3 regions of the Pseudomonas saponiphila genome follow, and region 1 is predicted to be linked to each of the others. Evidence: riboswitches for the same ligand, from Rfam matches in the RefSeq annotation. Region 1 holds a riboswitch; each other region holds the start of a gene.
What was found. A riboswitch is a leader RNA that binds a small molecule or an ion and turns the genes downstream of it on or off. The one in region 1 is predicted to bind cobalamin.

Region 1 (9,801 bases):
CGCCGATCTTCGGATCGATGGCGGTGAGGCACAGGGCCAGTTTCAGGCTTTCAGCGCCGACCACGGCGGACAGCGGGAAATGGGGGGTGTCGCTCATGTCGGGGGCTCGCTTGGGTCGGGTCTTGGGGTGTTCGGGAGGACGCTTTCGCGAGCAAGCTCGCTCCTACGGGTAACGCATTGCCGTTGTAGGAGCGAGCTTGCTCGCGATCGAGTGCGCAGCACTCGCTGCATCAACCGTCCTCTTCAATATCCAGCAGCAGGTGCTCCAGGGCCTCGCGGTAATCACCCGGCTCTTGCCACAGGCCACGCTGCTGAGCTTCCAGCAGGCGCTCGGTCATGTCACGCAAGGCGTGGGGATTATGCTGGCGGACGAACTCGCGGGTCGAGTCGTCCAGCAGATAGGCATCGGCCAGCAACGCGTACTGGTGATCGTCGATCAGTTCGGTGGTGGCGTCGAAGGCAAACAGGTTGTCCAGGGTCGCGGCCATTTCGAAGGCGCCCTTGTAGCCGTGCCGCTTGACCCCTTCGATCCACTTCGGATTGGCCGCCCGGGAGCGGATCACCCGGTTCAGCTCTTCCTTGAGGGTGCGGATCTTCGGCAGGTCCGGCTGGCTGTGGTCGCCGTGGTAGCTGGCGGCCTTGCCCCCGCTGAGGCTTTCCACCGCCGCCAGCATGCCGCCCTGGAACTGGTAGTAGTCGTTGGAATCGAGCAAGTCGTGCTCGCGGTTGTCCTGGTTCTGCAGCACCGCCTGCACCTGCCCCAGGCGGGTGGCGAACTGCTCGCGGGCGGCGGTGCCTTCATCCTGGCCGCCATAGGCGTAGCCGCCCCAGTTCAGGTAGACCTCGGCCAAGTCTTCGCGGCTCCGCCACAGGCGACCGTCGATGGCGCCCTGGACCCCGGCGCCGTAGGCCCCGGGCTTGGCGCCGAAGATCCGCCAGCCGGCCTGACGGGCCGCGGTGTCCCGATCCAGGCCGGAGGCGATCAAGGCTTCGCGCTCGGCGCGGACCCTGGCCGCCAGCGGGTTCATCTCCTCAGGCTCATCGAGGGCCGCCACCGCCAGCACCGCCGCGTCGAACAGGCGGATCAGGTTGGCGAAGGCGTCGCGGAAAAAGCCGGACACCCGCAGGGTCACGTCGACCCGCGGCCGGTCCAGCAGGCTCAGGGGCAGGATCTCGAAATCGTCGACTCGCTGGCTGCCGGTGGCCCACACCGGGCGCACGCCCATCAGGGCCATGGCCTGGGCGATGTCGTCGCCGCCGGTGCGCATGGTGGCGGTGCCCCACACCGACAGGCCGAGGTGCAGCAGGTGGTCGCCGTGATCCTGCAGGTGGCGTTCGAGGATCAGGTTGGCCGACTGGAAACCGATGCGCCAGGCGGTGGTGGTGGGCAGGTTGCGCACGTCCACCGAATAGAAGTTGCGTCCCGTGGGCAGCACGTCGAGCCGCCCACGGCTGGGCGCGCCGCTGGGCCCGGCGGGGACGAAACGCCCGTTCAGGGCTTCCAGCAGGCCGTGCATCTCCGCCGGGCCGCAAGCGTCCAGGCGTGGTGCGACCACCTCGCGCAGGCCGTCGATAATGCTCTGCACTGGCTCCCAGCCGGGTTGGTCCAGCTGCGCCACCGGGCCCCGCAGCGCCGCTTCGATCAACTCGGCGGCATACAGCTCCAGGCGCTCGCGCGCATCGCCAGCGGTACGCCACAGCGCATCACTGATCTGCCGTAACGCTTGCGGCCGACGCCCGGTCCAGGGTTCGGCCAGGGCGCAGTCCAATGGATCGAAATCCAGGCCGAAGGCCTTGGCCAGGGCCCGCAGCAAGCTGGCGTGAGCGCCCTTGCCATCGCCCCGGGGAATGCGCAGCAAGGCCAGCAGGGTGTCGAGGCGCAAGCGGCCCTCGGGGGATTCGCCGAACACGTGCAGGCCATCGCGGATCTGCGATTCCTTGAGATCGCACAGGTAGGTGTCCAGCCGCGGCAGCCAGATGGCGGCATCGGCGTCGCTGTCGAGGGCACCCTCCAGTTGCAGCTCACGGTCGATATGGGTTTCGCGCACCAGTTGCAGAATGTCCCGCTGCAGCTCCCGCGCGCGCCGTGGATCCAGCAGTTGGGCTTCGTAGTATTCGTCCGCCAGCAGTTCCAGGTTGCGCAGCGGGCCGTAGGTTTCGGCGCGGGTCAGCGGCGGCATCAGATGGTCGATGATCACCGCCTGGGTGCGGCGCTTGGCCTGGGCGCCCTCCCCCGGGTCGTTGACGATGAACGGATAGATGTTCGGCAGCGGCCCCAGTAGCGCGTCCGGCCAGCAGTTCTGCGACAGGCCGACGCCCTTGCCCGGCAGCCATTCCAGGTTGCCGTGCTTGCCGACGTGAATCAGCGCATGGGCGCCGTAGGTCTGGCGCAACCAGAAGTAGAACGCCAGGTAGCCATGGGGCGGCACCAGGTCCGGGTCGTGGTAGACCGCGCTGGGGTCCACCTGATAACCCCGGGCCGGCTGGATGCCGACGAAGGTCAGGCCAAAGCGCAGGCCGGCGATCATCATCCGCCCGTTGCGGAACATCGGGTCTTGCTGCGGTGCGCCCCAGCGTTGCAGCACCGCCTCGCGATTGACTGGCGGCAGCGCCTGGAACATCGCCGCGTAGTCGTCCAGGGCCAGGCTTTGCTGGCACGGACGCTGGTCGAGGCTGTCCAGGTCGTTGCTGACCCCACCCAGCAACTGCCGGATCAGCTCGCTGCCGCTGGCGGGCAACTCGGCCGGCAGCGGATAGCCTTCAGCGCGCAGGGCCTTGAGGATATTCAATGCCGCTGCCGGGGTATCCAGGCCGACGCCGTTGCCGATGCGCCCGTCCCGGGTCGGGTAGTTGGCCAGCACCAGGGCAATGCGTTTGTCGCCGTTGTCCAGGCGCCCCAGTTCGACCCAGCGCCGGGCCAGCTCGGCGACAAAATCCATGCGCTCGGGCTGGCCGCGGTAGCACACCACGTCCGACTGGCTGCGCTCGCTGCGCCAGGCCAGGTCCTTGAAGCTGATGGGCCGGCTGATGATGCGCCCGTCCAGCTCCGGCAAGGCGATGTGCATGGCCAGGTCCCGCGGGCCCAGGCCCTGCTCGCTGTCGCGCCAGCCCGGCTCGTTGTCCTGGGCGCAGATGGCCTGGATCACCGGGATATTGCGCCGGAACGGCCGCAGGTGCGGGGCCTCGGGGCTGGATTGGGCAAAGCCGGTGGTGTTGAGGATCACCCCGGCCGCGGTTTCATCCAGCCAGTCTTCAACCTGACTCAGGCAGCCGGCTTCCTTGAGGCTGGCCACGGCGATCGGCAAGGGGTTGAGCCCCGCCGCTTGCAGGCGCTGGCAGAACAGATCGATGAAACCAGTGTTGGCCGCCTGCAGGTGGGAGCGGTAGAACAGCAGCGCCGCCACGGCTTGGCCAGGCTGCCAATCGCCCTGCCAGTCGCTGAGGGCGGCCTGGCTTTTTTGCGGGTGATAGATCGCCGTGCGTGGCAGAGTCTGCGGTTCGCTCCAAGGGTAGTCGCGCCCCAGCAGGCCGCTGGCCAGGCAGCGATAGAAATTCAAGGCATTGTCGCGCCCGCCCTGGCGCAGGAACTGCCACAGGCGGTCGCGCTCGATGGCAGGCACAGTGCTCAGGTCGCTGAGTTCGGGGTCGGGGCGATCGTCCCCCGGCACCAGGATCAGCTGCACGCCGCGCTGGGACAGCTCCACCAGCCGCTCGACACCGTAGCGCCAGTAGGCGATACCGCCGTGCAGGGAGATCAGGATCACCTTGGCATGGCGCAGCACCTGGTCGACATACAGGTCGACCGAGGCATGGTTCTGCACCTGCATCGGATTGGCCAGGCGAAAGCTGGGGTAGTCCTCGGGCAACTGCTCGGCGGCGTCCGCCAGCAGCGCCAGGCTGGAGTCGCCGCTGCACAGGATCACCAGTTCGGCGGGGGTTTGTCCGAGGTCGGCGATGTTGTCGTCCGCGACAAAACCGCCGGGCTGGGTCCTGAGCAGGTGCATGGCTTACACGCTGAGCGCGGCGCGCAGTTGCGCTTCGAGCTGGGCGGCGTCCAGTTCCTGGCCGATCAGCACCAGGCGCGTGGTGCGGGCTTCATCGGCGCCCCACTTGCGGTCGAAGTGTTTGTCGAAGCGGGTGCCCACGCCCTGGATCAGCAGGCGCATCGGCTTGTTGGGGATCGCGGCAAAGCCCTTGACCCGCAGGATGCCGTGCTTGACCACCAGCTGGGTCAGGGCGTCCAGCAGCAGGCTTTCGTCGGCCTGGGGCAGTTCGATGGAGATGGAATCGAAGGCGTCGTGGTCGTGGTCGTCGTGGTCGTCATCGCCGTCGTGGTGATGGTCGTGGTGGCTGTGACGGCTGTCGATGTGTTCCTCGGAACCGGCGCCCAGGCCCAGCAGCACGTCCAGTGGCAGGCGGCCGCTGCTGGCTTCGATGACCTTGACCGCCGGCGGCAGTTCCTCGGCCACTTCCAGGCGCACCTTGGCCAGGTCTGCGGGATCGATCAGGTCGGTCTTGTTGAGGATCACCAGGTCGGCGCTGGACAGCTGGTCGGCGAACAGCTCGTGCAGCGGCGATTCGTGGTCCAGGTTGGGGTCGAGCTTGCGCTGGGCGTCTACTTGCTCGGGGAACGCGGCAAAGGTGCCGGCGGCCACGGCCGGGCTGTCGACCACGGTGATCACCGCGTCGACGGTGCAGGCACTGCGGATTTCCGGCCACTGGAAGGCCTGGACCAGGGGCTTGGGCAGGGCCAGGCCGGAGGTTTCGATGAGGATGTGGTCCAGATCGCCACGGCGCGCCACCAGTTCACGCATCACCGGGAAGAACTCTTCCTGCACGGTGCAGCACAGGCAGCCGTTGGCCAGCTCGTAGACCCGGCCGCTGGCCTCTTCCTCGGTGCAGCCGATGGCGCATTGTTTGAGGATTTCGCCATCGATGCCCAGCTCGCCGAACTCGTTGACGATCACCGCGATGCGCCGGCCCTGGGCGTTGTCCAGCATGTGCCGCAGCAAGGTGGTCTTACCCGAGCCAAGGAAGCCGGTGACGATGGTGACGGGAAGTTTGGCCAGTGTTTTCATCGGATGCCCCTAGGCAAAGGTGGCGGGCATACGGGACGAGAACCGCAGCGCGAAGGCGCGCGGAGATTTCGCCACCGGATCACCCCGCCCGGTTGTAGTGAGAATCTTCGATCGAGGCAGGTCTCCTGGCTGAGGGCTTGCCGGTACGCGACCGACGCTTGCTGCGCCTTCCCGCCGGCGTCGTCGACGCCCATGCAGTGGCCTTGCAGCAATCCAACCCATCACAGTTGCGGGGGCAGCCGCGGCATCGACCGCGTTCCCTTCTTAGCTTCGACCGCTGGCCGAAGAACCTCGAACGCGCAAGGCTACGCAGAGCGCGGGGGACGGTCAATCGGCAATGCAGCGCCTGGCGCAATTGACGGCATCACCCCGCCCATGATTTGCTACGCGCCTTGTTACGGGTGCCCTTCACAGGGTGAAACGGGAAACCGGTGAATCACGTGCTTAACTAAAAGGCCGTGACCAGTCCGGTGCTGCCCCCGCAACGGTAAGCGAGCGAAGTGTCAGATCCACTGTGCCCCGGCATGGGAAGGCGACACTTAGCGGCATGGCGTCAGCCCTGCCCCTCGCGAGCCCGGAGACCGGCCCGCAACACTTACATAACAAACCCGCGGTGGGCGGGCGCTGTTGCAAACCCTGCGTGCTCCTCACGCGGGGTTTTGCTGCGCTCCTCCCCAGCCGACACTCCAAAGGGAAGCGCCATGTCGATCATCAGCAGCACCAGCCATTCCGCCAGCAGCACCTCCACCCTGAGCCAGCGTCTGGTGGCCGCCATCGGCGCGTCGCTGCTGGGCGCCTGCCTGGTGTATTTCGCCGGTTTCTCCCATATCGAAGCGGTGCACAACGCCGCCCACGACACCCGTCACAGCGCCGCCTTCCCTTGCCATTGAGACTTGCCGAGATGATCAAGCGTATTGCGCAAACCGCAGGGTTCACCGGGCTGCTGGCGGCCCTGCTGCTGACCCTGCTGCAAAGCTTGTGGGTCGCTCCGCTGATCCTGCAGGCGGAAACCTATGAACAGGCTCCGGCCGCCGAAGCCCATGAACATGCCTCCGGCGCCATGGCCGCGCACAGCCACGATGCCGAAGCCTGGGAGCCGGAAGACGGCTGGCAGCGCACGCTGTCCACCACCGGCGGCAATCTGGTGGTAGCGGTCGGCTTCGCCCTGATGCTGGCCGGGCTCTACACCCTGCGCGCGCCCAGCCGTGCCTCGCAAGGCCTGCTCTGGGGGCTCGCCGGCTATGCGACCTTCTGCCTGGCGCCCACTCTGGGCCTGCCGCCGGAATTGCCGGGCACTGCAGCCGCCGACCTGGTGCAGCGCCAGGTGTGGTGGATCGGGACTGCCGCGTCCACCGCAGTGGGCATTGCCCTGATCGTGTTCGCCGGCCATTGGCTGCTGAAACTGCTGGGCGTGGCGATTATCGCCGTGCCCCACGTGATCGGCGCGCCCCAACCTGAAGTGCACTCGATGCTGGCGCCAGAAGCGCTGGAAGCACAGTTCAAGATTGCCTCGCAGTTGACCAATGCCGCCTTCTGGCTGGCCCTGGGGCTGATCAGCGCCTGGCTGTTCCGGCGCAAGAACACGGACCTGTACCCGGCATGATCGACATGCGCGCGGCGCCGGCCCTGGTGGTCGGCCTGGGTTGCCGGAAGGGCTGCCCAGTGACCACGCTGCGCGCCCTGCTTGAGCAGGTACTGCAAGCCCACCGCCTGGAGAGCGGGCAACTCCTGGCCCTGGCCAGCATCGACCTGAAGCGCAACGAGCCCGGCCTGCTGCAACTGGCGGATCAACTGGCCCTGCCGCTGACCTGCTTCAGCAGCAGTCAACTGGCGCCATACGCCTCGCGCCTGAGCCACCGCTCGCAGATTGCCTTTGAACGCAGCGGCTGCTACGGCGTTGCCGAAAGCGCCGCCCTGGCCCTGGCCGAACAGTTGCACCCCGGTCCGGCCCGGCTGTTGATCCCCCGCCAGAAATACGCCCAGGCCACCCTCGCATTGGCCGCCAGCCGGTAAACTGGCCGACAATTCCCCGTCGCGAATATGAACATCGTTCATCTGCGGCCCTGTTCCCGCCTTTTTTTTCACAGGACACAGCCATGACTGTCTATTTCATCGGTGCCGGCCCCGGCGACCCGGAGCTGATCACCGTCAAGGGCCAGCGCCTGATCCATCGCTGCCCGGTGATCATCTACGCCGGCTCGCTGGTGCCCGCGGCCGTCCTCGAAGGTCACCGTGCGGACCGGGTGATCAACAGTGCCGAACTGCACCTGGAACAGATCATCGAGGCGATCCGCGAGGCCCATGCCCAAGGCCAGGATGTGGCCCGGGTGCACTCCGGGGACCCGAGCCTGTATGGCGCCATCGGCGAACAGATCCGCTGCCTGCGGGAGCTGGGCATTCCCTACGAGATCGTCCCCGGAGTCACCGCCACCGCTGCCTGCGCCGCCCTGCTGGGGGCCGAATTGACCCTGCCGGATGTGTCCCAGAGCGTGATCCTGACCCGCTATGCGGACAAGACCGCCATGCCCGCCGGCGAAGAGTTCGCCAGCCTCGCGGCCCACGGCGCCACCATGGCGATCCACCTGGGGGTCAATCACCTGGAAAAGATCGTCGCCGAGCTGCTGCCCCATTACGGCGCCGACTGCCCGATTGCCGTGGTGCATCGGGCCACCTGGCCGGATCAGGACTGGGCGCTGGGCACCCTGGCGGACATTGCCAAGAAGGTTGCGGCCAAGGGCTTCCGGCGCACGGCGCTGATTCTGGTAGGCCGGGTACTGGCCACGGACGCGTTCAGCGAATCGTCGCTGTACCGCGCCGGGCACGCGCACCTCTATCGCCCCTGACCCCCTTATCTCGGCATTGATGCAAGGCTTGCGGGCCCTTTCGCCGGCGAGCCGGCTCCTACGAGGTTGGAGTTCCTATGTTGGCGCGCTGGAGGCTTTGTAGGAGCTGGCTTGCCAGCGAAGGCGATCTGGGAATTGGTACAAGGCTCTAGAGCCCTTTCGCCGGCAAGCCGGCTCCTACGAGGTTGGAGTTCCTGTGTTGGCGCGCTGGAGGCTTTGTAGGAGCTGGCTTGCCAGCGAAGGCGATCTGGGAATTGGTGCAAGGCTCTAGAGCCCTTTCGCCGGCAAGCCGGCTCCTACGAGGTTGGAGTTACTGCGTTGGCGCGCTGGAGGCTTTGTAGGAGCTGGCTTGCCAGCGAAGGCGATCTGGGAACTGGTGCAAGGCTCTAGAGCCCTTTCGCCGGCAAGCCGGCTCCTACGGAGGCTTTTTTTCGGAGCGCTGGTTTGCGGGCATAAAAAAACGGCGCTCACGGGGCGCCGTTTTTCATGCCGCAGTGAACGCCTTAGTAGTAGGCGTTTTCTTTCTGCGTGTGGTCGGTGACATCACGTACACCCTTGAGCTCGGGGATGCGCTCGAGCAGGGTGCGCTCGATGCCTTCCTTCAAGGTCACGTCGGCCTGGCCGCAGCCCTGGCAACCACCGCCGAATTGCAGCACGGCGATGCCGTCGTCCACCACGTCGATCAGGCTGACCTGGCCGCCATGGCTGGCCAACCCCGGGTTGATCTCGGTTTGCAGGTAGTAGTTGATGCGCTCGTTGATCGGGCTGTCGGCATTGACCATCGGCACCTTGGCGTTGGGCGCCTTGATGGTCAGTTGGCCGCCCATGCGGTCGGTGGCGTAATCGACCACCGCATCATCGAGGAAACCCTCGCTGAAGGCGTCGATATAGGCGGTGAAGCTCTTCAGGCCCAGGGCCTTGTCTTCGGGTTTCTCTTCGCCCGGCTTGCAATAGGCGATGCAGGTCTCGGCGTACTGAGTACCTGGCTGGGTGATGAAGATGCGGATGCCAATCCCCGGGGTGTTCTGCTTGGACAGCAGATCAGCCAGATAATCGTGGGCGGCGTCGGTAATGGTTATGGCGCTCATGGTGGTTCCTCGCAGACGTGGGCGCAGTTTACGCCAATCGAAGCCGCCGACAAAGTCCCAGTATTTTTGTCGGGATAGACCTTGGTATAAGGCATCCCCGGGGCCCGCCAGCGGGCGTCCCGAGGACAGATAGCGGCCCTGTATCAGAGGTTTTCGTAACGGTTCATGTCCAGAACCCCGGCCTCCACCGGGTCGGTTTCCTGCAGGTAGCGGGTCTGGTCGTGGAAGTACTGCCAGAACTGCGGGTGGCTGCGACGAATGCCCCAGCGCTCGACGACCTTCTCGAAGCTGGCGGCATCCCGCGCCTCTTGCATGGCCTGGACAAACGCCGGCACCTGCTCGGCCGGAACGTTGAACATGAAGTTCGGGTAGCTGCTGAGAATGCCCGGGAAAATCGTCAAGGTGTCCAGCCCCGGCTGGTAGCGCAGCGACTCGCCGAGCATGAAGGCCACGTTACTGTGGGCTCGATTGCGCAGCATGCTGTAGAACTCGCGCTTGCCGCTCGGGGCCTGGACCCGCAGCAACGTCGCCTCGGGCAGTTGCTCGATGACCCTGAGCCCCGCCGCCGGACGCGACGCCAGGCGACTCAGGGCCTGCTCGGCGTCCTGCAGCGCCGGGTCGATGTTCGGGCGCGAACAGTAGGCGCCGTCACAGCGGTTGATCGGATCGGGCTTGGCGTTGAGCTCGCCGTAACGCGCCAGCAACTGGTTGGCGAAGTCTTTTTTCGGGTCCTTGAGGTCGAGCTTCAGCGCGCTGCGCTTGCCGTCGTCGATGGACTCGTAGTCCAGCCAC
Region 2 (9,801 bases), 1.5 Mb from region 1:
AGACAATTTTTCACTAGACATGTAGCGTCCATTACATAAATATCAATTTCGCCTTTTCATGAAATAAAACCGACATCACCTTCCAAGGCACCCCGATGCCCTCTCTCAAAGACCTGATCACCGACTCGGCCCTCGACCTGACGCCCGCAGAGCGCAAGGTGGTGCGCGCGCTGCTCGACCACTACCCGCGCAACGGCCTGGGGCCGATGTCGCGTCTGGCGGAGCACGCAGGCGTCAGTGATCCGACCATAGTGCGGCTGGTGAAGAAGCTCGGTTTCAGCGGCTACGGCGAGTTCCAGGAAGCCCTGCTCAGCGACATGGACGACCGCCTGCGGTCCCCCAGCACCCTGCTCCGCCCCCGGGCGCAAGTGGCCCAGGGCGACACCTGGGGCCGCTACCTGGCGGACAGCCAGCGCGCCCTGCAGGACACCCAGGCCCTGACCCAGCCCGAAGACGTGCGCGTGCTCGTGAACTGGCTGCAGGACAGCCGCCACGCGCTGTACTGCTTCGGCGGACGCTTCAGCAGTTTCCTCGCCCACTACCTGCTCAACCACCTGCGCCTGATGCGTCCCGGCTGCCTGCTGCTGGAAGACAATGCGCAACTGCCGGACCGCCTGTTCGATATCCAGCGCCAGGACCTGGTGCTGCTGTTCGACTACCGCCGCTATCAGTCCCAGGCGCTGCGGGTGGCCAGCGCGGCCAAGGCACGCCATGCCCGGGTGGTGCTGTTCACCGACATTTATGCCTCGCCGCTGCGCGAGCTGGCGGACCTGATCATCAGCGCCCCGGTGGAATCCCTGTCGCCCTTCGACACCCTGGTGCCGGCGCTGGCCCAGGTCGAGGCGCTGATCGCCTGCCTGACCCCGCGCAGCGCCGATCTTGATCAACGCCTGGAGGGCATCGATGCCCTGCGGGCGCAATTCGATACCCATGTGCTGGAGGAGAAATAAGGATGTTCAGCCTGCCCCACCGTTCGCCCCGCGACCTGCCCTTCGTTGTCGATCACACCGCCCTGCTGCTGGTGGACATGCAACGCGCCTGGCTGGAGCCGCAGTTCGACCCGCACTTGCAGGAGCCCGAGGGCCAAGCCTTCCTGCAGCGCGCCCGGCAACAGGTGATTCCCAACCAGCAACGCCTGCTGGCCGCGGTGCGCGAAGCGCGGCAGAACGTGCTGCACACCCTGATCGAAAGCCTGACCGCCGACGGCCGCGACCGCTCCCTGGACCACAAGCTGTCGAACATGCACCTGCCCAAGGGCAGCCCCCAGGCGGCGATCATCGACGAGCTGGCACCGGTGGAAAACGAGATCGTGCTGCCCAAGACCTCCTCCGGGGTGTTCAACTCCACCAACATCGACTACGTGCTGCGCAACCTGGAAACCCGCCACCTGATCGTCGCCGGGATCGTCACCGACCAGTGCGTGGACATGGCGGTGCGCGACGCCGCCGATCGCGGCTACCTGGTGACCCTGGTGGAAGACGCCTGCGCCACCTACAGCGATGCCCGGCACCAGGCCTGCCTCAACGCGATCAAGGGCTACTGCTGGATCACCGACACTGACACCGTGCTCGGCCGCCTGCGGGAGATCCGCGGATGAGCCGCGGCCAGGGCATCGAGGCCCTGACGCCGGTGGCCATGACCAGCCTGGTCACCACCGACCTGATCGGCGTCACCCGCGGCCGCTCGTTCCCCAGCGACGAGCTGGAGCGCTACCGGCTCGGCGGCTGCGGCTGGGTGCCGGCCAACAGCGCCCTGACGCCCCAGGACCTGATCGCCGAGGACAACCCCTGGGGCGCCTACGGCGACCTGCGGCTGATTCCCGACCTGGACAGCCGGGTCAGCGTCGGACCCGGGCCGGATGCCACGGCGCCGCCCCTGGACTTCATCCATGCCGACATTTGCGAGACTGACGGCAGGCCCTGGGGCGCCTGCCCGCGCACCCTGCTGCGCAACGAAATAGAGCGCTACCGCGAGCTGGGCATCCAGGTCACCGCCGCCTTCGAACATGAATTCAACCTCGATACCGGCAGCGGCCAGCGCCAGCACCTGGCCTTCTCCCTGGAAGCCCAGCGCCAGGGCGCGGCCTTCGGTGGCTGGCTGCTGGCGGCGCTGCGGGCCGCCGGGGTCGAGCCGGAAATGTTCCTCCCCGAATACGGCAAGCAGCAATACGAGATCACCTGCCGCCCGACCCAGGGCCTGGCCGCCGCCGACCGCGCGGTGAACGTGCGCGAGATCACCCGGGAAATCGCCCGACAGCTCGGGCAGCGGGTCAGCTTCGCCCCCAAGACCGCCGCCGACGCGGTGTGCAACGGCGTGCACCTGCACCTGAGCCTGCAAGACCTGGACGGCCAACCGCTGCTCTACGATCCCCAGGCGGTGAGTGGCGACGACCTGTCGAGCCTGGGTCAGCACTGGGCCGCCGGGGTGCTCAAGCACCTGCCGGCGCTGTGCGCCTTTACCGCGCCTACGCCGCTGTCCTACGAGCGCCTGCAGCCCCATCACTGGAGCGCCTCCTACGCCTGCCTGGGCCTGCGCAACCGCGAAGCCTCGCTGCGCATCTGCCCCACCGTGGACATCGGCGGCAAGCCCCTGGCGCCGCAGTACAACCTGGAGTTCCGCGCCCTGGACGCCACCGCCTCGCCACACCTGGCCATGGCGGTGATCCTGATGGCCGGACGCCTGGGCATCGAACAGACGCTGCCGCTGAACGCGGTGACCGACAAGGTCCCCGATGAACTGAGCGCCGAACAACGCCTGGCCAGCGGCATCGTGCCCCTGCCGGGCAGCCTGCCCCAGGCCCTGGATTACCTGCGCAGCAACACGGAATTGCTGCAGGCTCTGCCGGAACCGCTGCTGAGCACCTATTTCGCCGTCAAACAAAAGGAAGTGTCCCTGACCGAGCACCTGACCGCTGCCGAACTCTGTGAGCACTATGGACACCTGTACTAAATCCGCCGAGCACGGTCTCTACACCGAGCCGGCCTACCACCTGCTGCGGGAAGACTCCGAGCATCCGCTGATCCTGGTGTGCGAGCACGCCAGCCACTACATTCCACCGGCCCTGCACGACCTGGGCCTGGACAAGGTGGCGGCTCGCGAGCACATCGCCTGGGACCCGGGCGCCCTGGAACTGGCCCAGAGCCTGTCCCAGGCCCTGGGCGCGACCCTGATCGCGGCCAACTATTCGCGCCTGCTGATCGACCTCAACCGGCCGCGCCACGCCCCCGACAGCATCCCGCTGCAGAGCGAGATCTATCAGGTGCCGGGCAACCAGCACCTCGACGAGGCGACCCGCGAATACCGCCGCCAGCAGCTGTTCACGCCGTTTCACCAGCGTCTGCAACGGATCATCGACCGGCGCCTGGCCGCCGGCCGCGAAGTGCGGGTGGTGGGGATCCACAGCTTCACACCCATCTACTACAGCCAGCCGCGCTCGTTGGAAGTCGGCGTGCTGTATGGCAACGCCACGGCCTACGCCGCGCGAATACTGGAAGGTTTGTGGACCCTGCCGATAAAGGTGGCGGGCAACCAGCCTTATGAAATCGACCCCTTGAGCGACATGACCGTGCCGGTGCACGGGGATGCCCGGGGTCTGGAATCGGTGCTGATCGAGGTGCGCAACGATCTGCTGCGCAGCCCCGAAGCCGTGCAGTGCTGGAGCGACCGCCTGGCACCGCTGCTGTAACCCGCAAAACCAGAGGATTGAACGCGACCCGGACGCTTTGCTGGACTGCAACGACAACAAGAAAACAAGCTGTGGTGTGTCTTTAACCCTGCCAGGTTCAAACACAGGCGGCGCCCGAGGTGTCCATGACGACCCTCGGTGCCGACTTCGTCCACCTACATTGGCTACAAGGAGAACCGCTTCATGGAGATTGAAGAATTCGGCTACAAACAGGAACTCAAGCGCGGGCTGAGCCTGCGTGACCTGGTGGTCTACGGGATGATTTTCATGATCCCCATCGCCCCGTTCGGGGTCTACGGCTACGTCAACCAGGAAGCCCCAGGGATGGTGCCCCTGGCCTACATCATCGGCATGGTGGCGATGGTCTTCACCGCCCTGAGCTACGGCGCCATGGCCCGCGCCTTCCCCATTGCCGGCTCGGTGTATTCCTACGCCCAGCGCGGCCTCAACCCGCATGTCGGCTTTCTCGCCGGCTGGCTGATGCTCCTGGACTACCTGCTGATCCCGCCGCTGCTCTACGTCTACGCCGCCATGGCGCTCAACCACCTGTACCCGGAAGTGCCCAAGGTCGGTTTCATCCTGGCGTTCCTGGTCAGCGCCACCTTCGTCAACCTGCGGGGCATCACCTTCACCGCGCGGATGAACATCCTGTTCCTGCTGGCGCAACTGGTGGTCCTGGGAATCTTCCTGTTCTACGCCTGGAACGCCCTGCACGGCGGCGCCGGCCACGGCCAGCTGACCCTGGCGCCGCTGTACAGCCCGGACAACTTCCACTTCGGCCTGCTGATGCAGGGCGTGTCCATCGCCGTGCTGTCGTTCCTCGGCTTCGACGCCATCTCCACGCTGGCCGAAGAGGTCAAGGGCGACCCCGGCCGCAGCGTCGGTCGCGCGGCGCTGATCACTCTGCTGGTGATGGGCGCGATCTTCGTGGTGCAGACCTGGATCGCCACCGACCTGGCCGCCGGCATGGGCTTCAAGTCCGCCGACACCGCCTTCTACGAGATCGCCGAACTGGCCGCCGGCAGCTGGCTGGCGACCCTCACCGGGGTGGCCACGGCGCTGGCCTGGGGCGTGGCGGTGGCCATTACTTCGCAGGCCGCGGTGTCGCGCCTGCTGTTCGGCATGGCCCGCGACGGCAAGTTGCCCAAGGTGCTGGCCAAGGTGCACCCGAAACACAACACCCCGCACATCAGCATCTACCTGGTGGCGGTGCTGTCGCTGCTGATCTGCTACCTGTTCATCAACTCGGTGGACACCCTGACCTCGCTGGTCAACTTCGGCGCCCTGAGCGGCTTCATGCTGCTGCACATCACCGTGATCAACTTCTACTGGCGCCGGCAGAAATCCGGCCAGGTGGTGCGCCACCTGATCTGCCCGGTGATCGGCTTCGTGATCGTCTGCGCCATCATGTACAACATGGGCGTGGACGCGCAGAAACTCGGCGCCATCTGGATCCTCGCCGGGCTGGTCTACCTGTTCCTGCTGAACAAGCTGGGCAGCGCCGCGGCCCTGCCCGATCCGCTCAAGCCATGAGCCTCCCCGCGCGGCGCCGGATGGCGTCGCGCCCCCGAGTGCGGCCGCCACAAGCCGCCCCGGGGACCGGCCGCCGGAAACCGCGGCCGTGCAATTGCGTGGTCACCGACAGTGATGTCTGGCCGATGTTCGCCCCCGGCGAACGGCCCTTGATACAGGAGTACACCCATGCTGGCCTTGCGTCCGGTGGCGTTATCCGATCTGCCTCAACTGCTGCGTCTGGCCGGCGCACGCCTGCTGGGCGTGACTTCGCTGGTGGATGACGAAACCTGCCTGCGGGAAAAGATCCTCGACTCCCTGGCGTCCTTCGCCAAGGTCGAGGCCCGCCAGGGGCCGGAAAACTATTTTCTGGTGCTCGAGGACCAGGACAGCGGCCAACTGCACGGCTGCTCGGACATCCTCGCCACCGCCGGCTTTGCCACGCCCTTCTACAGCCTGCGCAACCGCCCCTTCGTCAGCAGCTCGCGAGAGCTGAACATCGAACACGCCGTGCCGACCCTGTCACTGTGCCAGGACCTCAGCGAACAGACCCTGCTGCGCAGCTTCCATGTCGATCCGGCGCTGGCGGGCACGCCCCAGGCGCAACTGACCTCCCGCGCGCGCCTGCTGTTCATCGCCGCGCACCCCTGGCGCTTTGCCGACACTTGCATCAGCGAGATCGTCGGCTACAGCGACGAGGCCGGCCAATCACCCTTCTGGGCGGCGGTGGGCCAGCACTTCTTCGACCTGCCCTATGTCGAGGCCGAACGCCTGTGCGCCTTGCAGGGTCGCGGCTTTCTCGCCGAACTGATGCCCCAGTACCCGCTGTACATCCCGATGCTGCCGCAGCCGGCCCAGGACTGCATCGGACGCATTCATCCGGCGGCCCGGGAGGCCTGCGACATCCTCGTCGACGAAGGCTTCGCGCCCACCCAGTACGTCGACCTGTTCGATGCCGGCCCGACCCTGCAGGCACGCAGCAACCAGCTGCGCTCGATCATTCAGAGCCGGGTCGCGGTCAGTTACCTGAGCCCGCAGAGCGGCCAGGGCCGCCACTGGCTGCTGAGCAACGACCGGTTGCAGGGCTTTCGCGCGATCGTCGTGCCCCTCGACGAAGCCCCGGGCGACGTGATCGGCCTGGATCAGGCGATGCTCCAGGCCCTGCAATTGACACCGGGCGAGCCGGTGCGGGGAGTGGCGTTATGAGCCGCCCCGGGGTTTACCGCGGCCCCCGGCAGCGCCAGGGAGCTGTGCCATGATCGTCCGTCCGGTGCGCGTCAGCGATCTGCCGGCGCTGCTGAAGCTGCTGCAAGGCAGCCCTCGCGAGTTGAACAACCTCTCCACCGACCCCGAGCGCCTGGCTCATCGGCTGCGCTGGGCCCAGCGCACCTTCGCCAATCAGGTGGAACGGGCCGATGCCGACTACCTGTTCGTGCTGGAGGACGACGATCTGCAAGTGATCGGCGTCTGCGCTGTGAGCGGCGCCATCGGCCTGCGCGAGCCCAGCTACCACTACCGGCTGGGCATCAGCCGCGGCCGCGCCCCGGAACTGGGCATCGACAGAGAGATTCCGACCCTGTTCCTGTGCAACGAGATGACCGGGCAATCCCTGCTCTGCTCGCTGTACCTGCGCCACGACCAGCGCCAGGGCTACGCCGGGCGCCTGCTGTCCACCGCGCGCCTGCTGTTCGTCGCCGAGTACCCGCAGCTGTTCGGCGACAAACTGGTGGCCGAGTTGCGGGGCCAGCTCGACAGCCAGGGCCGTTCGCCGTTCTGGGACAGCCTGGGGCGGCACTTCTTCAAGATGGACTTCCAGCAGGCCAATCGCCTGTCCAGCCAGGGCAGCAAGTCCTTCATCAGCGAACTCATGCCGCGCCAGCCGCTGTACACCTGCCTGCTCAGCCCCGACGCCCAGGCCGCCATCGGCCAGGCCCACCACAGCACCGAACAGGCGGTGAGCATCCTGCGGGGCGAAGGTTTCAACCATCAGGGCTGCATCGACATCTTCGACGGCGGGCCGCTGATCGAGGCCGAGGTGACGAAGATCCGCAGCGTGCGTGAAAGCCAGACCCTGCCCCTGTTGGTGGGCACTCCGGACGCGCAGGCGCCGGTGTGGCTGATTCACAACCGGCGCCTGGAGAGCTGCCGCATCACCGCCGCTCCCGGGCGCCTGGTATCCGGCTGCCTGCTGGTGGACCGCCTGACCGCCAAGCGCCTGCAACTGCAGCCCGGTGACACAGTCAGAGCAGTGCAAGCGGCAAGCGGCAAGCGGCAAGCTTCAAGCTGCAAGCAACAGCTTTTAGCTTGCCGCTTGAAACTTGGAGCTTGGAGCTCGCAGCTTCGCTGCGTAACATGCTGCCCAGCTTCAGGTGCCTCATGCCGCCGTGCATGAGGTGAAACGGGAAACCGGTGCGCCCCTTCAGGGCTAGTCCGGTGCTGCCCCCGCAACGGTAAGCGAGTGCTGCATTCAACAGGCCACTGTACCCAAGGTATGGGAAGGCGAATGCCGCCAGACTCGCAAGCCCGGAGACCGGCCTGGAACTTCTGTTTGGCAATCCTGCGGTGGGCGGGCATGGGCCGGTAAGGTCGCGCGCCCGTGGCCGATACCTTCTCCTGCGTGCTTCCCGAAGACACTTTCGAGAAGACCAAGAATGACAACGATCGAAACCTTCCCTGCATGCGCCTGGCGTGCACCTCGCCGCGGCATGAGCGGCGCCCTGCTCGGCTGCCTGTTCAGCCCCCTGCTGCTGGCGGACGACGCGCCACTGGAACTGCAGCCGCAATCGATTTTTGCCCCTTCGGTGGAGTCCACCGCCGTGGCCGAAATGGCCCGCTACGGCAGCAAGCTGGAGATCATCGATCGCCAGCAGATCGAACGCGCCGGCCCCAGCAGCGACATCACCCGGGTCCTGCAGATGTATGTGCCGGGCCTGTACGTAGCACCGAAAAACGGCCCCTTCGACTACGGCACCTATTCCCTGCTGGGGGGGCGCAACGACGACACCCTGATCCTGCTGGACGGCGTGCGCCTGAACAACCGGCTGTACGGCGGCCTGTACCTGGACACCCTGCCGGCCAACGCCATCGAGCGCATCGAGGTGCTCAAGGGCGGCCAGAGCCTGCTGTTCGGCACCCAGGCAGTGTCCGGGGTGATCAACATCGTCACCCGCAACCCGCAGACCCGCGACGTCTCCGGCGAGGCCAACCTGGGCCTGGACAGCTTCATGGGCACCAGCGGCGATGCCCGCGCCGAACGCATCGTCAGCAACGGCCTGGGCGACCTGGGCCTCTTGGCCTATGTCAGCCACAACCGCTCCGACGGTTACCAGCCGTTTCGCAACAGCGCCTACAACGCCAACACCCGGGACAGGAAACGCAGCTATGAAGTGACCACCTTCGGCGCCAAGGCGATCCAGGGCTTTGCCGACGACTCGCGGCTGGAGCTGTTCTACCAGTACAGCGACGCCAACTTGGATTTCGCCCGCCCGCTGAACAACAAGAAGACCACCAACGAGCGCATCCAGCAGATCGCCACCGCGACCTTCGAACAGCGCCTGAGCGAAGGTTTCAGCTACTTCGTCAAAGGCCATGTCAACGACTGGGACACCCGCTATACCCGCATCAACACCACCGAGGGCGGGGGCAGCAAAGTGATCAACCACAACGACTACTGGGGCTTCACCGACTGGGGCCTGCAGGCCGAGGGCAAGGCCGAACTGGACGGCGGCCACGTGCTGCTGTTCGGCAGCGACAACCAGTGGTTCAAGGGCCAGGACGACGTGCTCAAGATCGACGACAACAGCGCCCAGGCCAATGCCCTCTACGCTCAGTTGCGCCCGGTAGTGGCAGCCCTGCCCGACTGGCACCCGAGCATCGGCGTGCGTCACGAGAAGATCAGCGGCGGCGAAAGCGCCACGGTGGGCATGCTCACCTCGCTGTATGACCTCTCGCCCCACTGGCAACTGCGCGGCCAGTTCGGCAGTGCCTTCAAGCTGCCCAATGCCGAGCAACTGTTCGCCAACGAGGACGATGAACGAGGCAACCGCCACCTCAAGCCGGAAAAGAGCCTGAATGCCGAGCTGGGCCTGGACTACCAGGGCAGCCTGCTGGCCGGCGACTTCAACGCCAGCGGCACGCTGTTCCAGCGCAAGATCGACGACCTGATCGCCCTCGACGGCATCGACTGGGTCAATGGCCAGGGACGGATCAAGGTACGCGGCATCGAGATCGACGGGCGCTGGCAGTTCAGCCCGCAGTGGACCCTCTCGGCGGACCTGACCCGCAACCTGGTGGAGTCGCGCAACGGCGTGACCCTGAGCAATATCCCCGGCTTCTTCGCCCGCTCGCGGCTGGGCTTCGAAGCCCCCGACCAGATGTGGGGCGTGGGCGGGGCAATCCGCTACATCGGCCAGATCGACAGCCCGAAAAAGATCGACTACGGCCACTATTCGGTGGTCGACGCCGATGCCTATCGCTACCTCGACACGGCCCGGCAGCATCGCCTGAGCCTGCTGCTGGAAAACCTCTTCGACCGCGACTACAGCACCAGCATCGCCAGCAACACCCCACGGGTGGATAACCTGGGGCGCCCCTTCACCACCGAG
Region 3 (9,801 bases), 900 kb from region 1:
CGGCGCCGGATAGAACTCGGTAACCGGTCCCAGGCACAGCACGGCCAGGGGCTTGGCACCGGCGGGCAATCCCAGCAGGTCAGCCAGGGCCTGGGGCTCGAACAGCGATACCCAGCCCATGCCCAGGCCTTCGCTGCGCGCCGCCAGCCAGAGGTTCTGAATGGCACAGGACAGCGAGGCCAGGTCCATTTCCGGCAGGGTCCGCCGGCCGAAGACATGCCGCTCGCGGCCATCCATCAGGGCCGCCACCAGCACCTCGGCACAGTCATGAATGCCCTCGACCTTAAGCTGCATGAACTCATCGGAACGCTCGCCCAGCGCCTCGGCGGTGCGCACCCGCTCCTCCTCCACCAACTGCTGGATGCGCCCGCGCAACAGGCGATCGCTGATGCGGATAAAGCGCCAGGGCTGCATCAGCCCCACGCTGGGCGCCTGATGCGCCGCCTCCAGCAAACGGCGCAGCAACTCGGGCGCGACACTGCCACCGGCGAAATGCCGCATGTCCCGGCGTTCGGCGATGGCGCGATACACGGCCTCACGCTCCGCCGCAGAAAATCCCTGCTCACTCACCACTCACACTCCCTGCAGGAGCCGGAGCGAACAATGCCGCTACCGCTGCCGGATTGGATGGAAAGTAGAAGTGCACATAAGAAGCGGTCATGCGTCCATCGCGATACACCGCCTCCGCCCCGCGCCCACCGTTGGGACTGATGCCACGGGCAATCGGCTCAAGGGCGGTCGTGGTCAGGGAGTGATGGTAGGTATGACCACGCAAGCTGCCCTCCGGCAACTCCACGGCCTGCAAGGCCAGGGCCGCCAGACGCTTCTGCATCACCGCCGCGCCGGGCAGCAGCCCCAACAGCTCGGCACTCTGGCCTTCGACATCGGTCAGGGAGTCGAGCAGGTAAAGCATGCCGCCACACTCGGCGAGCAACGGCTTGCCCGCGCCATGGTGGGCACGAATCGCGTCGAGCATGGCGCGGTTCTGCGCCAGGGCCTGGTGATGCAACTCTGGGTAGCCACCGGGCAGGTACAGGCTGTCCGCCTCTGGCAACTGCGCGTCATGGATAGGGGAGAAGAAATGCAACTGCGCGCCCATGGCCCGCAACAGATCGAGGCTGGCACCGTAAGTAAAGGCAAACGCCTCGTCACGGGCCACGGCGATGCGCACCCCCTCCAGCAAAGGCGCGCAAGCCACTGGCGTTGGCGCGGCGAAACTCACCGCAGGCGGCAGCTCCACCTGACAGCTGCTGGCCAGCGCCTCGGCGGCGGCATCCAGGCGCAGGTCGAGATCGTTCAGTTCACGGGCCTGCACCAGCCCCAGGTGGCGGCTGGGCAGTTCGATATCGGTTTCCCGGGACAGGGCGCCGTACCAGCGCAAGCCCTCGGTGAGGCTGCCTTCGAGCAACTGCGCGTGGCGCAAGGTGCCGACCCGGTTGGCCAGCACCCCGGCAAACGGCAGGTCCGGCTGATAACGGGCCAAGCCCAGGGCCAGCGCCCCGAAGGTCTGGGCCATGGCGGTACCATCGATCACACCAAGTACCGGCACCCCGAAATGCCGTGCCAGATCGGCACTGGAGGGCGTGCCGTCGAACAGCCCCATGACCCCTTCGATCAGGATCAGGTCGGCGTCAGCCGCGGCTTCCCAGAGCAAGCGCCGGCTTTCCTGCTCGCCCACCATCCACATGTCCAGCTGGTACACCGGAGCGCCGCTGGCACGTTCGAGAATCATCGGGTCGAGAAAGTCCGGGCCGCATTTGAACACCCGTACCTTGCGCCCCTGATTGCGGTGCAGGCGAGCTAGGGCGGCGGTCACGGTGGTCTTGCCCTGGCCGGAAGCCGGTGCGGCGATCAATACCGCCGGGCAATGACGAACATCGGTCATGAAGTCACACTCACAGCTCAACACCTTTCTGCGCCTTGATGCCGGCCTGGAAGGCATGCTTGACCATGCCCATTTCGGTGACGGTATCCGCCAGTTCGATCAGTTCCGGCTTGGCCCCGCGGCCGGTCACCACCACATGCTGCATGGGCGGACGGGCTTGCAAGTCGCTGAGCACCTGGTCCAGATCCAGGTAGCCGTGCTTGAGGGCGATGTTCAGCTCGTCGAGCACCACCAGACCGATGCCCGGGTCGCTCAGCAGTTCCTTGGATACCGCCCAGGCAGCTTCGGCCGCGGCGATATCGCGCTGGCGGTCCTGGGTTTCCCAGGTAAAGCCCTCGCCCATCACATGAAAACGCACCTGCGGCGCAAAACGCCGGAAGAACAGCTCTTCGCCAGTGCTGTTACGGCCCTTGATGAACTGCACCACGCCGCACTGCATGCCATGGCCCATGGACCGCGCCAGCATGCCGAAAGCCGAACTGCTCTTGCCCTTGCCATTGCCGGTCAGCACCAGCAACAGGCCACATTCGTTGGGCGAGTTGGCGATGCGCTCATCGATCACGGCTTTCTTGCGCAACATGCGCGCCACATGGCGCTCGTCACGATCGGGGGATTCACTCATGGGGCAGCTCTCCGTTGGGGCTGGGGAACGGCGGGCAGGAAAAGGAATAGACGGCGCAAGCCTGGCATCGCCCACCGTGATGCCGTTGGATGGATCAGGCCGGTCTCCGGGCTCATGAGGGGCATTGCTGCCTGACTGCGCGCCTTCCCATGTCGTGGACACAGTGGCATTTGGCGCAGCCTTGACTCATCTACCGTTGCGGGGGCAGCGCCGGAATCGTCGCCATGTCCATCGCTGGAACAGGCCCTGACCGGCTTCCCTGTTTCACTCTGTCGACCAGCGGCCACAGAGCACCTGAAACAAGTCGCGAAGGTTAGAGGGTTGGGGGTGGAGCGTCAATTAAAGCCAGCCGTCGCACAACACACAAAACTGCACCGCATCAACAAACTGGCGCCAATCTTGTGCCACACTCAGCACATTGATATCAAATAGCCATAACTCACCCCAACCGCCAGACAACAACAAGGACGGACCCCGATGCAAGGCATGATCATCAGCAATCCAAAGCTGGAATTCCTGCGCCCGATGCTGGAACGCTGGTTTGATTGCATTGACCGCTACAACGCCATTCGCGGCGATAGCGAAACCCCTTACTGGTTCGACGAGCAGGCCAACCTGGGATTGCTTTCCGCCGCCGCCTGGATGGCGGAGATGGTCAGCCTCGAACGCAGCCCCAGCAAAAAGCAGCAGGAAGAAGGCGCCCGCAACGCCCGCACCGATCTGTACCTGGCCACCCGGGAAGAACGCGCCTACATTCAGGCCACCCAGCGCTGGCCCCAGGTCAATTGCGGATTTCGGAGCACCGTGACCGGCCGTTTCGGTTGATCGTGACCGGTCATTTCGCTAACGCGTGACCGCTCATTTCGGTAGCAACGTGACCGATTTTCCGCCTGTTCCGAAACAGGTGGTCACGGCTTACCGAAATCGCCGGTCACGACTTAGCGAAAGCCTTCCCCTTCGTTGCGCATGACCTGATGCGCCGCCATCCTCGACCGATTTCGGGAGAGGAAGATGGCGGCGCCGCGAGTAGCCATGCGAAACATCAAAGAATGTCTGCGCCTCAAGTTTGAGGCCGGCTTGTCCCACGAGAAGATTGCCCGTGCCTTGCAGCTGTCCAAGGGCGTGGTTAGCAAGTACATCGCGGCGGCGCGGGTGGCCGGGCTGGACTGGCCGGCGCTGGTGGCCATGGACGAGGCCGCGCTGGCGGCCGCCTTGTTTGCACCGACGTCGACGAACAAGCCGCGCGGTGAGCGAGTGCTGCCCGATGTGCTGAGCATCCACCGCGAGTTGCGACGCAAGGGCGTGACCTTGCAGCTGCTGTGGGAGGAATATCTCGCCGCGCATGCGGGCCAGCCGACCTACCGCTACACCCAGTTCGTCGAGCACTACCGGCGCTACGCCCAGACGCTCAAACGTTCGATGCGTCAGCTGCACCGTGCGGGCGAGAAGCTATTCATCGACTATGCCGGGCCGACGCTGCCGGTGGTCGACCCGGCCACCGGCGAAGTGCGCCGGGCGCACATCTTCGTCGCCGCCCTGGGCGCCTCGAATTACACCTATGCCTGCGCGACGCCAGGCGAAACCCAGGTGGACTGGCTGACCTCGCTGGGCCAGGCTCTGACCTACTTTGGCGGCGTGCCGGAAATGGTTGTGCCGGACAATCCGCGCGCCCTGGTCGCCCAGCCGGATCGCTACGAGCCGGGCCTGAACCGGGCCACGCTGGAGTGCGCGCGTCATTACCAGACGGTGATCCTGCCGGCACGGCCACGCAAGCCTCAGGACAAGGCCAAGGCCGAGGTGGCGGTGCAGGTGGTCGAGCGCTGGATCATGGCGCGGCTGCGCCATCGGCAGTTCTTCAGCCTGCATGCGCTTAACCAGGCCATCGCCGAGCTGCTGGAGGATCTGAATCGGCGCCCGTTCAAGCGGCTCGATGGCTGCCGGCGCGACTGGTTCGAGCGCCTGGATCGCCCGGCCTTGCGAGCGCTGCCGGTGCATCCCTACGAGGTCGCCACCTTCAAGCGCTGCAAGGTCAGCATCGACTACCACATCGAGGTCAATGGCAGCTTCTACAGCGTGCCCTCCGCCCTGGCCCGGCAGAACGTGGACGTGCGACTGACGGCACACACCCTGGAAGTGCTGCATGGCAACCGGCGGGTGGCCAGCCACCTGCTGCTGGGGCGACGCGGCGCTTACAGTACCCAGCGCGAGCACATGCCCGCGGCGCACCAGGCGCATCGCGAATGGACGCCACAACGCCTGCTCGACTGGGGCGCGCGGATCGGCCCCTACACGCGCCAACTGATCGATCACCAACTGACCCACAAGCCGCACCCGGAGATGGGCTACCGCGCCTGCCTCGGCCTGCTCTCGCTGGCCCGGCGCTATGGCAATGCACGCCTGGAAGCCGCTGCCGAACGTGCCGTACACCTGCGCGCCTTCACCGGGCGCAGCGTGCGCAACCTGCTCCAGCAAGGCCTGGATCAACAGCCGCTGCCCCAGCGTGCCGCCGAAACGACCTTACCCGGCGACCACGAGAACGTCCGTGGCGCCGACTACTACCAACCCCCGCAACAGGAGCTGTTCGATGATGCCGCAACACACCCTGAATCAACTGCACCAGCTACGCCTGGACGGCATGGCCCGCGCCCTGGAAGAGCAATGGACGCTGCCGGCCAGCCACAGCCTGAGCTTCGATGAACGCCTCGGCCTACTGCTCGACCGCGAACTGGCCTGGCGTGACAACCAGCGCCTGGTACGGCTGCGCAAGAAGGCCAAGCTCAAGTACGCCAACGCCTGCCTGGAAGATCTCGACCGCCGCACCGGACGCGCCCTGGACGAGCGTCTGATCGCCACCCTGGCCAGTGGCGACTGGATCCGCCAGCAGCACAACCTGCTGCTGACCGGCCCGACCGGTGCCGGCAAAACCTGGCTGGCCTGCGCCCTGGGCAACCAGGCCTGCCGCCAGGGCTATAGCACCCTGTACCTGCGCACCCCGCGCCTGCTGGAACAACTGCGCATCGCTCATGGCGACGGCAGCTTCGGCCGTACCCTGCAACAGCTGGCAAAGGTCGACGTCCTGGTGCTGGACGACTGGGCGCTAGCCCCGCTGGAGGAAGGAGCCCGGCATGACCTGCTGGAGGTGATCGACGACCGCGCTGGCAGCCGCTCCACCATCCTGACGAGCCAACTGCCCATCGAGCACTGGCACGGCTGGATCAACGACCCGACCCTGGCCGATGCCATCCTCGACCGCCTGGTGCACAACGCCTACCGACTGACGATGAAAGGCGAGTCGCTGCGCCGAAAAAAAGCCGAGGAACAAGCCGCATCGTGACCGATGCGATTACAATCCAGAACCCGCGCAACCGGGGTGGAAGCACCGGTCACGTATTAGCGAAACGCTCGGTCACGTTCACCGAAATCCGCAGGTCAATGGCTTGCACCTGACCCAGGCCTTGCTCGACGTTGCCGGTGACGCGAGAAAAATCAGCTACCCCAGCGACCTGCGGCTCGGCTGCCTGTTTGTCAGCCCGCAAAAGGCTCAGCACAGTGCCACCCCGGAAGAACTTCAGGACATGCTCGACGAACTGCAAAAGGAACACTGCTGCGCGGTGGCCTGGTACTTTCCGTATGCCTATCGCAAGTTGCGCAACGAGGCCGGCCAGTACCATCCCGGGGTTGCCGTACTGTTCAAGGAGGCTCGCTGATCAGGCGGAACCATACGCCGGCTATGCTCCTCTATGACAAGGACGTCCGTGCACTCATAGGGAAATCAGCATGCTCAAGTCTCGACACGCTTTGCTTATCGCGATCGCCGCCAGCCTTACGGCCTGCGGCGAAACCTCCAGCCTGCAAGTTTCCGACGGCACCGGCCCGACCCCCAAGCTGCCGGAACCCAACCCGACGCTGATTCCCACGGTGAACATCGCCCCGGCGATTGGCTGGCCCAAGGGCACCAAACCACTGGCGGCAGCCGGCACCCAGGTCAATGCCTTCGCCGAAAACCTCGATCATCCACGCTGGCTCTATGTCCTGCCCAACGGCGACGTGTTGGTGGCGGAAACCAACGCACCGCCCAAACCCGATGACAGCCAGGGCATTCGCGGCTGGATCGCCGGGAAAATCATGGGCCGCGCCGGCGCTGCGGTACCCAGCGCCAACCGCATTACCCTGCTGAGGGACCAGGATCACGATGGCGTGGCCGAAACCCGCAGCGTGTTCCTGGACCACCTGAATTCGCCGTTTGGCATGACCCTGGTCGGCAATGACCTGTATGTGGCGGACACCGACAAGCTGCTGCGCTTTCCTTACCAGAACGGCGACACCCGGATCACTGCGGCCGGCACCAAGGTCGTCGACCTGCCCGGTGGCACACTCAATCACCATTGGACCAAGAACGTTATCGCCAGCCCGGACGGGAGCAAGCTCTACGTCACCGTCGGCTCCAACAGCAACGTCGGGGAAAATGGCCTGAACCAGGAACAGGGCCGCGCGGCGATCTGGGAGGTGGATCGGACCAGCGGGCAGCATCGCCTGTTCGCCACCGGCTTGCGCAATCCCAACGGTCTGGCCTGGGAGCCGGTCAGCGGGGCGCTGTGGACCGCGGTGAACGAGCGCGACGAGATCGGCAGCGACCTAGTGCCGGACTACATCACCTCGGTCAAGGACGGCGCCTTCTACGGCTGGCCCTTCAGCTACTACGGGCAGCATGTGGATGTCCGAGTCAAACCGCAAAACCTCGACCTGGTGAGCAAGGCCATTGCCCCGGACTACGCCGTTGGCCCGCACACCGCCTCTCTGGGGCTGACCTTCGCCCAAGGCAGCAAGCTCCCCGCCCCGTTCAACGAAGGCGCGTTCATCGGTCAGCATGGCTCATGGAACCGCAAGCCCCACAGTGGCTACAAAGTCATCTTCGTCCCCTTCAGCGCCGGCAAGCCCCAGGGACCACCCGTGGACGTGCTCAGCGGCTTTCTCAGCGCCGATGAAAAAGCCTATGGACGCCCGGTTGGGGTAGTGATCGATCGGCAAGGCGACTTGCTGGTGGCCGATGACGTCGGCAACACGATCTGGCGGGTATCGGCTGCCAAAGCCCCCTGACTCAGCGCTTGCGGCACAGGGTCAAGCCGTCCCCCAGGGGCAGCAGAGACAAGTCGATGCGCGAGTCATCCTTCAAGGCCCGATTGAGCGCCTGGATGGCTCGGGTATCTTCGCTGGCGGGCGCCACCTCCAGCACACGCCCGCTCCACAAGGTGTTGTCGAATACCGCCAGGCCACCGACTCGCAACAGACGCAAGGCGGACTCCAGATAGGCCGGGTAATTGGCTTTATCGGCATCGATGAAGATCAAGTCGAAAGACTCATGCCGGCCGGCCAGCTCCAGGCCGACCAGGGTTTCCAGCGCCGGAGCCAGGCGCAGCTCGATGCGTTGCTCAAGGCCCGCCTCCTGCCAGTAACGGCGGGCCGTGGCGTTGTAGTCACCGGGCAGGTCGCAACAGATCAACGAGCCGTCAGAGGGAAGGGCCTGAGCCATGCACAAGGCGCTATAGCCGGTAAAGGTTCCCACTTCCAGCACCTGGCGAGCAGCGGTCAGCTTGATCAGCAGCGCAAGAAACTGCCCCTGCTCCGGCGCTACCTGCCAACGGGCATTGGGCAGGGCCTGGGTTTCATCCCGCAGACGTCGCAGCAGCGGCGTTTCGCGCAGGGAAACATCCAACAGGTATTGATACAGGGCATCGTCGAGGTTGAGCGTACGCGCAGTCACAAGCACCTCGACCAGAGTGGAATTATGGATTGTGCGCCAGATGTTCCGGCTGCAGCACGCGCTTGGCGCTCAGGTAGGCTTTCTGCCAGTAGGCCTTGGACAGGCTGTCGAGCTTCACCGTACCACCGGTGGCCGGGGCATGGACAAAACGCCCCTCGCCGACATAGATCCCGGCATGACTGACCTGGGAGCCGCCATTGGTGGCGAAGAAGATCAGGTCACCGGTTTGCAGAGCGTTCTTGCCCACGTCCGGCGCCTGCATACCGATCATTTCCCGGGTCGAACGTGGCAGGGAGATACCCGCGGCATCGCGGTAGACATAGCCAATCAGGCCGCTGCAATCGAACCCGGAATCCGGAGTATTGCCGCCCCAACGATAAGGCGTGCCGACCAGCCCCAAGGCGCGGAACAGCACATCTTCAGCGACGGGAGAAAAGGCCTGGGAGGAGTTGAAAACCGGTGCACGTACCACAGGCGCAGGTGGCGGAGTACGGCTGGCGCAGGCGCTGAGCAGCGCGGCGAGGGCAATAAGGGCAAATCGGGCCGAGGTCGACATAAGCTGAACAATCCTGATCGGGATGCGGCTTTCTCTGCCGTGGTACTGAAAACAAAACCGCGTAAGCAGGGCTTACGCGGTTAGTTTCAACAATAGATCAGGATTCTAGCGTCTACGCGCCAAACTTCAAGTAAGACTTTAACTTCGCCCTACAAACTATCCGCTTATTTGCGGGCAGTGACCACGGTTGGCGCCATGGCGAGCGCGCGCTTGGCTTCGATGAAGGTCTTGCTCCAGTAGCTGTCGCCCAAGCTATCGACCCGCACACCACCGCTGCGGCGGCTGCTGGAGTGGATGAACTGATCATCGCCCAGGTAGATACCGGCATGGCTGACGCGCCCGCGACCGTTGGTGCTAAAGAACAGCAAATCACCCGGCTTGAGGTTGTTGCGCGCCACCAGAGGGGCCTTGACGTTGATCATTTCGCGAGTGGAGCGCGGCAGATTCATGCCCGCCTCTTCGCGAAACAGATAGCCGATGAAACCGCTGCAATCGAAGCCGGCTTCCGAGGTACCACCGAAACGGTAGCGGGTACCGATCAGGGACATGCCGCGCTCGAGGATGCTGTCAGCCAGAACTGGCAACTGGTAAGGCTTGCTGTCAGAGAACTCTGCCAGTTCCTTTTCAGTTGCCAGCTCTTCCTGGTAAACAGCGGAAGACTGATTTTTGACGGAGACTTGAGCCTGTTGGCCAGCTTGCTGCTGAGACACCGGAGTGTGGGAAGCGCAACCAAACAACAGGGTAACGAGTGCGAGAGGCACGAGGGGTGCGAAGCGATTTAGCATGGGCACGACCGTGGCTTGAAATAAATGAAGACGCGACTATGCCTTCTATCGCCCTCATTTGCAAATTCAATCGATCAGAATGTGACTTATGAGTTTCTTCCGTACATCTAAGGCTTTAAGCCCATTTAAAGTCCAACCGTCTTTGGAAACCCTTCCAAAGGCGCGCTTTCTGACGCCTGAAATATGCCGAAG

Region 2: it holds a riboswitch for cobalamin, as region 1 does, so the genes downstream of both, BLV47_RS18570 (TonB-dependent receptor plug domain-containing protein) here and BLV47_RS11860 (CbtB domain-containing protein) in region 1, are expected to answer to the same signal.
Region 3: it holds a riboswitch for cobalamin, as region 1 does, so the genes downstream of both, cobO (cob(I)yrinic acid a,c-diamide adenosyltransferase) here and BLV47_RS11860 (CbtB domain-containing protein) in region 1, are expected to answer to the same signal.

Annotation. Positions count from the first base shown of each region.
Region 1 is NZ_FNTJ01000001.1:2,503,906-2,513,706, reverse strand. Features, by position in the region: gene BLV47_RS11875 (magnesium chelatase ATPase subunit I) at 1-97, opposite strand, end outside; gene cobN (cobaltochelatase subunit CobN) at 231-4,004, opposite strand; gene cobW (cobalamin biosynthesis protein CobW) at 4,008-5,078, opposite strand; cobalamin riboswitch at 5,177-5,387, opposite strand; cobalamin riboswitch at 5,461-5,682, shown strand; gene BLV47_RS11860 (CbtB domain-containing protein) at 5,780-5,968, shown strand; gene BLV47_RS11855 (CbtA family protein) at 5,980-6,681, shown strand; gene BLV47_RS11850 (cobalamin biosynthesis protein) at 6,678-7,091, shown strand; gene cobM (precorrin-4 C(11)-methyltransferase) at 7,175-7,921, shown strand; gene nfuA (Fe-S biogenesis protein NfuA) at 8,425-9,009, opposite strand; gene BLV47_RS11835 (fatty acid cis/trans isomerase) at 9,153-9,801, opposite strand, start outside.
Region 2 is NZ_FNTJ01000001.1:3,988,589-3,998,389, forward strand. Features, by position in the region: gene BLV47_RS18535 (MurR/RpiR family transcriptional regulator) at 96-950, shown strand; gene BLV47_RS18540 (cysteine hydrolase family protein) at 953-1,597, shown strand; gene BLV47_RS18545 (glutamine synthetase family protein) at 1,594-2,949, shown strand; gene BLV47_RS18550 (N-formylglutamate amidohydrolase) at 2,933-3,685, shown strand; gene BLV47_RS18555 (APC family permease) at 3,869-5,218, shown strand; gene BLV47_RS18560 (arginine N-succinyltransferase) at 5,387-6,403, shown strand; gene BLV47_RS18565 (arginine N-succinyltransferase) at 6,453-7,589, shown strand; cobalamin riboswitch at 7,548-7,750, shown strand; gene BLV47_RS18570 (TonB-dependent receptor plug domain-containing protein) at 7,903-9,801, shown strand, end outside.
Region 3 is NZ_FNTJ01000001.1:1,603,049-1,612,849, reverse strand. Features, by position in the region: gene bluB (5,6-dimethylbenzimidazole synthase) at 1-570, opposite strand, end outside; gene BLV47_RS07725 (cobyrinic acid a,c-diamide synthase CobB) at 563-1,885, opposite strand; gene cobO (cob(I)yrinic acid a,c-diamide adenosyltransferase) at 1,896-2,507, opposite strand; cobalamin riboswitch at 2,588-2,820, opposite strand; partial or broken gene BLV47_RS07715 (hypothetical protein) at 2,985-3,293, shown strand; gene istA (IS21 family transposase) at 3,519-5,204, shown strand; gene istB (IS21-like element IS1474 family helper ATPase IstB) at 5,092-5,841, shown strand; partial or broken gene BLV47_RS07700 (hypothetical protein) at 5,924-6,214, shown strand; gene BLV47_RS07695 (PQQ-dependent sugar dehydrogenase) at 6,285-7,604, shown strand; gene BLV47_RS07690 (class I SAM-dependent methyltransferase) at 7,606-8,268, opposite strand; gene BLV47_RS07685 (C40 family peptidase) at 8,291-8,824, opposite strand; gene BLV47_RS07680 (C40 family peptidase) at 8,989-9,609, opposite strand.